2 regions of the Bacillus sp. F9_6S_D1_P_5 genome follow, and region 1 is predicted to be linked to the other one. Evidence: riboswitches for the same ligand, from Rfam matches in the RefSeq annotation. Region 1 holds a riboswitch; the other holds the start of a gene.

Region 1 (4,223 bases):
AAATGCCGAATAATGAAAATGTGCAGCTGTGAGTAAAACAATGTCAGAACTAAAGTGCATAATGGAGAGTTTTGATACAGAAGCAAAAAACCAAAAACCACCTAAAAACAAATATATAAACGCACTATCGATAGCTGTCTCTTCTAGCGGTTTCCATCCTCTTTCTAGTAATCTACTCACACCAAATAATGTAACAATTCCTGTATATACAAACCAAAGTAACGCAAAAAAATAGTGGTTTGTTACGAAAGCTAACATTGCACTAATTGCTGCGATTGGATATAACAACGATATAAATTTATAAAAAAACATATATGATCCATTTCTTGTTTTCTTATCAATGATGCAAAATGACATCGGTATAAATAACAAAATAGATAATAAAATAATTGCTTCAACTGGGTTTACATTTGACCACTCACATATTAGAAAAATAATATAACAAGCAAGTCCAACTATTATATTTTTCATATCATTTATTTCCTTTCCACAAATGTCCCCTTATATGAAAATAATGAACCAATTAACGGATTTCGTACTTGTACATGAATTCGAAAGCATTGCCTTGTTTCATCATAACTTTCTACAATGTCGGCCTCTCCATATAAGAATCTAGGCAACGGGACTTTTCTTCCAAACATGTAAAACCATTGTTTCTTTGAAGAAATATGCATTGCCCCCACTTCATCAATATGAAAATTCAGAGTAGAAACAAGTATGTGTGGTTCACCAAAATAATCCACAATTTCATTATTCTCTTCATCCCACTGCATAACAGCGTTAAAATATCTTTTTTTATTTTGAAAATAAAAAGTACGATTCCATCGTACAAATTCATTTCCATTTTCATCTCGCTCAGCGGTATTATGTATTGTAAATGGCACTTCCTTCCCCCGCTCAGAGAAAAACATTCTAAACTTCGATGCAATTTTTAATATCAATTTTACGAAAAAAGAACCTCCGTAAATTTCATCCATATTTCCTTCTCCAGTAAAGCTATTTTCTTCCGTAATTTCATAGCGTTTCTGTAATTTCGGATGAAGTTTTGTATAAGAATCCCCTAATAGTCTTTCATACATATTAGCCATACATTATTCCTTTCTTTTCCTCTTGCAATTTTTTGCACTTGGCAAATTCGCACTATTTATATAACCGACAATTGATAACCCCATTAGTAGAACGTTTAATGTAATTGGATTAAACGGCTCTGTAAAGCTTGCGACATTCGTAAATCCTGCCGCTATCGTTAAAGCTATTAACATAAAAATATGTACGATAAATACTTTTCGTTTTTGAAATGGCAACAGCCATAGGACACCAAAAATAATTTCTAGTAATCCAATTATTTTAACTAGAAAAATACTATGCGCAGTTGAACCAATTATCACAGACAACATTTTTACTTCTTCTGAATGAGTAAACACTAGTTTCGGCACTATCCCTTGATACATCCATACAAAAGCAATAAAAAAACATACGAGCCAATATGTCATTGTTCTTCTAATTAGTAACCTTGGATGGAGTCCCTTTTCTAACCATAACTTTAAAGCATCAAAACTCCAAGCAGTCGCCCAGCCTAATAACGGCCGAAATATATAGAAATCTATTACATTCCCTATACGACCAAACCTCGTATCATAATCATATTGCGTCTCAAAATGAATGTGTTCTTTACGCGGTGTATACTTCCAATAACCACGCCCTGTTTGAATAAGAGATAATCTATTATCCGTCCAAAATTTTAAAGAAGAAATACGTTCTCCCGTTTCTTTTCTTATTTCACCTATCGATTCCCCTTCACCAGCTATTTCAAGTCCAAATCCGATTTTTGTTTTATATAAAAACTTCTGTGGTTCTCCTTCTTTTTTCTCTAAATACGAAATTTCAGTAAAGCGGGCATCCCATTCTGTATGTATACGTGGTTCTTGCGTGTATTCCCATAATTTCTCCATTGTTGTGTTCATTTCTGCCGAAACATAAATAGGCTTTTTCCTCTTCATTCTTCCACCTCCAATGCACTATAATTTTAATGTACATGCAATGAATTTATTTTGCTACATTTTTCACAAACTCCCTTTATAAAAGAAAGAATTTTTAAAATTTATACAAAACACTTGATTCCCCGAAAAATTTAAATTATTATAAAACAAATGTTACCAACAACTTCATAAATCAAACACTCTCGCCTAAAACGTGAGATAGAGGTTGCGATACTTATGAGTATTCTAATGGAGACACAGAGATGTCTATGAAATTAGATGAAAGGAAGTATTGCCGAAATCGATAATTTTCTCTGCATTTATCGATTGGGGCTGTTTTCGAATAGAAACAGAACTGTCATATGTACAGACGTGTACGTATGAAGAGCTATCTACAAAAAAGAGATATCATTTTTATGATATTCCTTTTTTGGCGGTTTTTTTATTAGCTCCGTTTTCTGTTTCCCTTTTCCTGTAACAGCACCATCCTCACTTATTTGAGATGGTGTTTTTTGTTTTTCTCTGGTAACTACAGGAATATTGGGATTAATATATGTCCTGATCTATTCTTAAAAATGGATGAAAGAAGGAATTCGTAATGGAAACGATTGTACAAAAATTTGGTGGCACTTCTGTTGGAAGTGTTGAGCGTATTCAACATGTAGCAAATTTAATTATTGAAGAATATGAACGAGGACATAGTATCGTCTCTGTCGTTTCAGCAATGGGAAAAAGTACAGATGAACTTGTCGCACTTGCTAACGCTATTACAGAAAATCCAAGTAAACGCGAAATGGATATGCTTCTATCAACAGGAGAGCAAGTGACTATTTCATTATTAACGATGGCACTACAAGCAAAAGGTTATAACGCAATTTCATTAACAGGATGGCAAGCTGGTATTACAACAGAATCTGTACATAGTAGTGCACGGATTACTGATATTCAGACAGATCGAATTCAATCTTATCTTACTGAAGGTACGATCGTTATTGTAGCTGGATTCCAAGGAATGAGTGAAAATCATGAAATTACAACGCTTGGACGCGGTGGTTCTGATACGACTGCTGTTGCATTAGCTGCTGCACTGAAAGCAAAAAAATGTGATATTTACACAGATGTGACCGGCGTATATACGACAGATCCACGAGTTGTAAAAGATGCTTATAAATTAGATGCAATTTCTTATGACGAAATGTTAGAACTTGCAAACCTCGGTGCTGGTGTATTACACCCGCGTGCTGTTGAGTTTGCTAAAAATCATAATGTCATTTTAGAAGTTCGCTCAAGTATGGAACAAGAAAACGGAACAATTGTAAAAGGAGAATGTAACATGGAACAACAATCAATCGTTAAAGGTATTGCATTTGAAGATAATATTACACGCGTCACAATGAAAGGATTGGAACAAGGTGCACTTTCAACAGTTTTCTCTACATTAGCAGCGGCACATATTAATGTAGACATCATCATTCAAAGTATTACAAATGAAGGAACTGTTCATCTCTCCTTCTCAATCCATTCTAATGATTTAAAAGAAACATTAGAGGTATTAGAACAAAATCAAGAAACACTTCACTATGAATCTGTAGAATATGAAAATCATTTAGCAAAAGTATCAATTGTAGGATCTGGTATGGTCTCTAATCCTGGTGTTGCTGCGAATATGTTCACTACTTTAAAAGAAGAAAATATTCATATTAAAATGGTAAGTACATCAGAAATTAAAGTGTCTGTCGTTATTGACCGTCTTCATTTAGTAACAGGTGTTGAAGCGCTGCATCAATCATTTATGGCGAAAATTGAGCCTTTAGTGCAGATGAGTTAATTTCCACTAGTAAAACTTAAAACAAATTATATGAATCTATTTTCTTCCTATATAAATAGAAACAGGGTAGGACTATTTTGTTGGAAAGTCGAAGTTCTTTTAGTGAATAGCAATTACAGTATCAAATTCTTGAAACTACTTGAACATAATAAGTTCGCGCATATTTATATCATAGAGGGTTTACGACGTCTTGTTCGTTAACAAGATATTATATGCTATACCCGAAAACACCTTTTCACATTTTCATACACTGTGACAAGGTGTTTTTTGTTTAGACGGAATTTTGTATAATTACAAAGATAGTTAGATAATAAATTTATACATATAAGGAGATACAGACTATGGCAAGCAACAGATTACTAAGAATGGACAATGTCAGCATCGTTGTAGAATCACTTGATAACGCAATCTCTTTC
Region 2 (4,223 bases), on a different contig from region 1:
AAGCCCATATTTTTCAACGTATTTTGCAATAGGCATGTACATATATCCGTTTGTAAATGTACCTACTTCTGTAGTATTTTCTGGTCCCAATGTTTTCAGTAAAATATGGATTGCTTCATTAAAATCTTTTTGTAATGCATGATGTAATTCATCTGCTATTACTTCAATACGCTGCTTTAACTCTAAAGTTTCAACTTTACATGTTACGGAAGATACGAAGTTTCTTTTAGGGAAAGTAGGATCGTGCTTACAAATAGAATCGGCCATATTTTTTGCTGATTCTTCGTTAAATAAAAATTTTAACGGAACATATTTACCCATTTTTTCACCTCATTGGTCAGCTGAAAACAATTTTTATTTTTTAATCGACAACCCATAAACCAAAGTCTCACTCGGAGTCGTAATACTAAAACCAGTCGTCTTATAATCAAGTTTCACCGTATCACCAGTGTAGTCTTTCGTAAATGAATCCATTTGTACGATAAAATCAGCATCTTCATATACAACGTCATCTGCATTATATGTATCCCAAATTAAATCCACATCAACGAAAATACTACAAGAGTTTGTCATTGTTCCTCTAATGCGAATGATTTTTTTGTCTTTACGTTCTAATCTATGTATAGCTGCTTTTGCTTCATCAGTAATGCGAATGTTCATCGTATCCCAACCTTTATTTATATTTCCTTTATTATTGCAAAAACAGGAGCAATAGGGAAGGGAGAAGCATCGGAATAAAAAAAGAGCAAACAAATTTGTTTGCTCTTTTCACTTTATTTCAATTCACATTTATCAAGCGGAATCACTTTTGTTTTCTTCGTAAATTTATATCCTAACCATAGTACTAAGAAGAGTGGTAAACCGATATAAGAAACGAGTACGCCGTTCCAATCAATTGATTCACCCATAAATGCCCCGTAGTTTTGACCTAAAATTACGATGACACAAAGTGCAAATGCGAAGATTGGACCGAATGGGAACCATTTTGCTCTATATGGTAAGTCTTTTAAATCTTTACCTTGTGCGATATATGCTTTACGGAAACGATAATGACTAATTGCGATTCCGACCCATGCGATAAAGCCAGACATTCCAGATGCGTTTAATAACCAAATGTATACAACGCCGTCACCGAATAAAGAAGCAATGAAAGCGATACTACCGACAATTGACGTTGCGATTAATGCGTTAACAGGTACACCGCGGCTGTCTAATTTCCCTAAGAATTTTGGTGCTTTACCTTGGCGAGCTAAGTCCCAAAGCATACGAGTTGATGCATACATACCAGAGTTACCAGCAGATAGTACTGCCGTTAAAATAACAGCGTTCATAACAGAAGCAGCAAAGGCAACGCCCGCTTTTTCAAAAATAAGTGTAAATGGACTTACTGTTACATCGCTTGCAGCAAGGCTTTCAGTCGTATAAGGAATTAATAAACCGATAACGAGAATTGCAAGGATATAGAATAAAAGAATACGCCAAAAGATAGAACGAATTGCTTTCGGAATATTACGCTCTGGATCAGAAGTTTCACCAGCAGCAACTCCTAATAATTCAGTACCTTGGAATGAGAAACCAGCTGCCATAAATACACCGATAATTGCCATGATGCCGCCGTTAAATGGTGCATCTGCAACAGTGAAGTTTTTAAACCCAACGGATTCGCCGCCCATAATTCCGAAAATCATCATAAAGCCGACAATTAAAAAGATAATAATAGTAACTACTTTAATAAGTGCGAACCAATATTCAGATTCACCAAACCCTTTAACAGATAAATAGTTTAAAAGGAAAATAATAGCTAAACATAATCCACTCCAAATGAGGGAAGGGGTATCTGGGAACCAAAATTTCATAATTAATGTTACAGCCGCGAGTTCAGCAGCAATTGTAATTGCCCAGTTATACCAATAGTTCCAGCCAAGTGCAAAGCCAAGGGATGGATCAACAAATTTTGTTGCGTATGTGCTAAAAGATCCCGTAACAGGCATGTAAGCTGCGAGTTCAGCTAAGCTTGTCATTAAAAAGTAAACCATAATTCCAATTGCGGCGTATGCAACTAATGCACCACCAGGCCCAGCTGAATGGATGACACCACCACTGGCAAGAAATAGTCCGGTACCAATTGTACCACCGAGAGAAATCATCGTAAGGTGTCTTGATTTTAAACTACGTTTTAATTCACCTTTTCCTTTTGTAGTTTGTGTTTCAGAGGTAGTTTGATTCGTTGCGCTATTCATGTTCAACACTCCTTTTCTTGTAAGATAGGAAGGAACGGGGGAGAAAAATACAAAAAACCGCCAAAGGAATTTGGCGGAACGTTTCACAAATAACCACCCCATCATACCCTTCCGTTAAGATAGCACCCCACGTTTACACGGTAATTTTGTAAACGTGACAGTTCTGTTCCTTTCGGAGACAGCCCCAGCTCATATTTCCAGAGAAGAAATATAAACTTCGGCAACTTTTCCTTTCAAACGGAGTCGGTGACATTCTCTATGTCTCGTCCGCTTTACTCTTAAAAGTCGCAACCTCTACCTCATCGGATTGATGAGGATTTGATATATTGCTAAGATTTTTAATATATGGCAATTGTAATGACTTTCTGAATATATTGCAAGATATTTTGTTAGGAAAAGTCAAAAAATATCGGTTATTGTATAGGAAACGCTTGCAAAACTCCACCTGAACCTACTGTTATGTAACAAAAAATAAAGAAAGAAATTGTTATACAAATGTTTCGCAAAAAATAATAAAAAACCCTTTAAAAATAAAAGAAAATTCTGAAAATATAATTCGACATAACTATCAAAAGAGGATTATTCCTTAAATTCGTTTCAAAGAATAAGTATAAATCCGACGAATAGAATGAATATTCTTTTTATTTCTGATAAAATTGAAGTATTGTTTAATTGAAAAGGGGAAATCAATATGAAATTAGAAACAGACAGACTCTATATAGTACCGTGTACAGAAGAGAGTATGCAAGTTGCTAACGAGCAAGGATATAACAGTGGTCCGCATATTGTAGGGCATGTAGAAAATGTAAAACAAAATAAGGATTTATTGCCTTGGGGAGCGTGGTATGTCATTCGAAAAGAAGGTGACATCGTTCTAGGTGATATAGGATTTAAAGGGAAACCAAATGAGGAACATACAGTAGAAATTGGTTACGGATTTATTGAGAAATATTGGAATAAAGGGTATGCGACAGAAGCTGTAAGAGAGTTAATAAATTGGGCTTTTCAAACGGAAAAGGTAGAAACGATTATTGCAGAGACACTTTTTGAAAATATTAGCTCGATTCGTGTATTAGAGAAATTACATATGAAGAGAACTGGCACTACAGAAACGATGATTAATTGGAAAATAGAAAAATAAAAAATACCGCTCGAAGTATATCGGGCGGTATTTTTATCGTTATGGTAGCATTTGTTTTTGATCATTCGGATATCCAGCTGTCGGTGCGTTAGAAAGATTGGAATGATTGCGAACAGCAATGAAAATAGAAATAATAACGACAAGACCAACTGCCACGTAAGAAAGTGAAATAATAGTTGGATCCACTTTAAATGTAGTAAGCAGTGTACGAATGTTTGTAAAGATTATAAGGCCACCAACTAATACGCCAAGTAAATGAGAAGGAACGATGCGCACTAGCCATGCAGCAATTGGTGCCGCAACGATACCACCGAGCATGAGAGAAAATACCCAAACCCAACTTACTTGTTCCCATCCAAGTGAAATGAAAAACCCGATTGTTGCAGCGAGTGAAACAGGAAACTCACTCGTATCTACAGATCCGATAACTTTTCTAGCTTCATTTCCTCTTGCTAAAAGTACAGGCGTCGTAATCGGACCCCAGCCACCACCACCAGTTGAATCAACGAATCCAGCAAATAAGCCAAGCGGAACAAGCTGTTTAGCAGACATACGTTTATTTGAAGTAACAATTTGTTTTTGAATGAGGAATCGTAATAAAATATAAACCCCTAAAGTAAATAAAAATACGGAAATGTACGGTTTAATTACATCGCCAGGTAAATTACTTAAAAAACATGCCCCAATAAATGCGCCAATTGCTCCTGGTAATGTAAGTCTGGAAACGGTATATTTATCAACGTTTCCAAATTTGAGATGGGATGCACCAGAAGCGGCGGTTGTAACGACCTCAGCTAAATGAACAGATGCGGAAGCTACAGCCGGTGCGATACCAAACATTA

Evidence for each region. A riboswitch is a leader RNA that binds a small molecule or an ion and turns the genes downstream of it on or off. The one in region 1 is predicted to bind lysine.
Region 2: linked by a shared signal. The riboswitch ahead of ACUXEY_RS20305 (amino acid permease) and the one ahead of ACUXEY_RS10445 (aspartate kinase) in region 1 are both predicted to bind lysine.

The regions. Positions count from the first base shown of each region.
Region 1 covers NZ_JBTREW010000007.1:43,263-47,485, reverse strand. The annotation lists gene ACUXEY_RS10460 (YndJ family protein) at 1-471, opposite strand, end outside; gene ACUXEY_RS10455 (DUF4166 domain-containing protein) at 477-1,088, opposite strand; gene ACUXEY_RS10450 (DoxX-like family protein) at 1,092-2,000, opposite strand; lysine riboswitch at 2,192-2,378, shown strand; gene ACUXEY_RS10445 (aspartate kinase) at 2,578-3,807, shown strand; gene ACUXEY_RS10440 (VOC family protein) at 4,149-4,223, shown strand, end outside.
Region 2 covers NZ_JBTREW010000018.1:22,939-27,161, forward strand. The annotation lists gene ACUXEY_RS20295 (DNA alkylation repair protein) at 1-321, opposite strand, end outside; gene ACUXEY_RS20300 (iron-sulfur cluster biosynthesis family protein) at 355-660, opposite strand; gene ACUXEY_RS20305 (amino acid permease) at 774-2,240, opposite strand; lysine riboswitch at 2,353-2,545, opposite strand; gene ACUXEY_RS20310 (GNAT family N-acetyltransferase) at 2,932-3,381, shown strand; gene ACUXEY_RS20315 (sulfite exporter TauE/SafE family protein) at 3,421-4,223, opposite strand, start outside.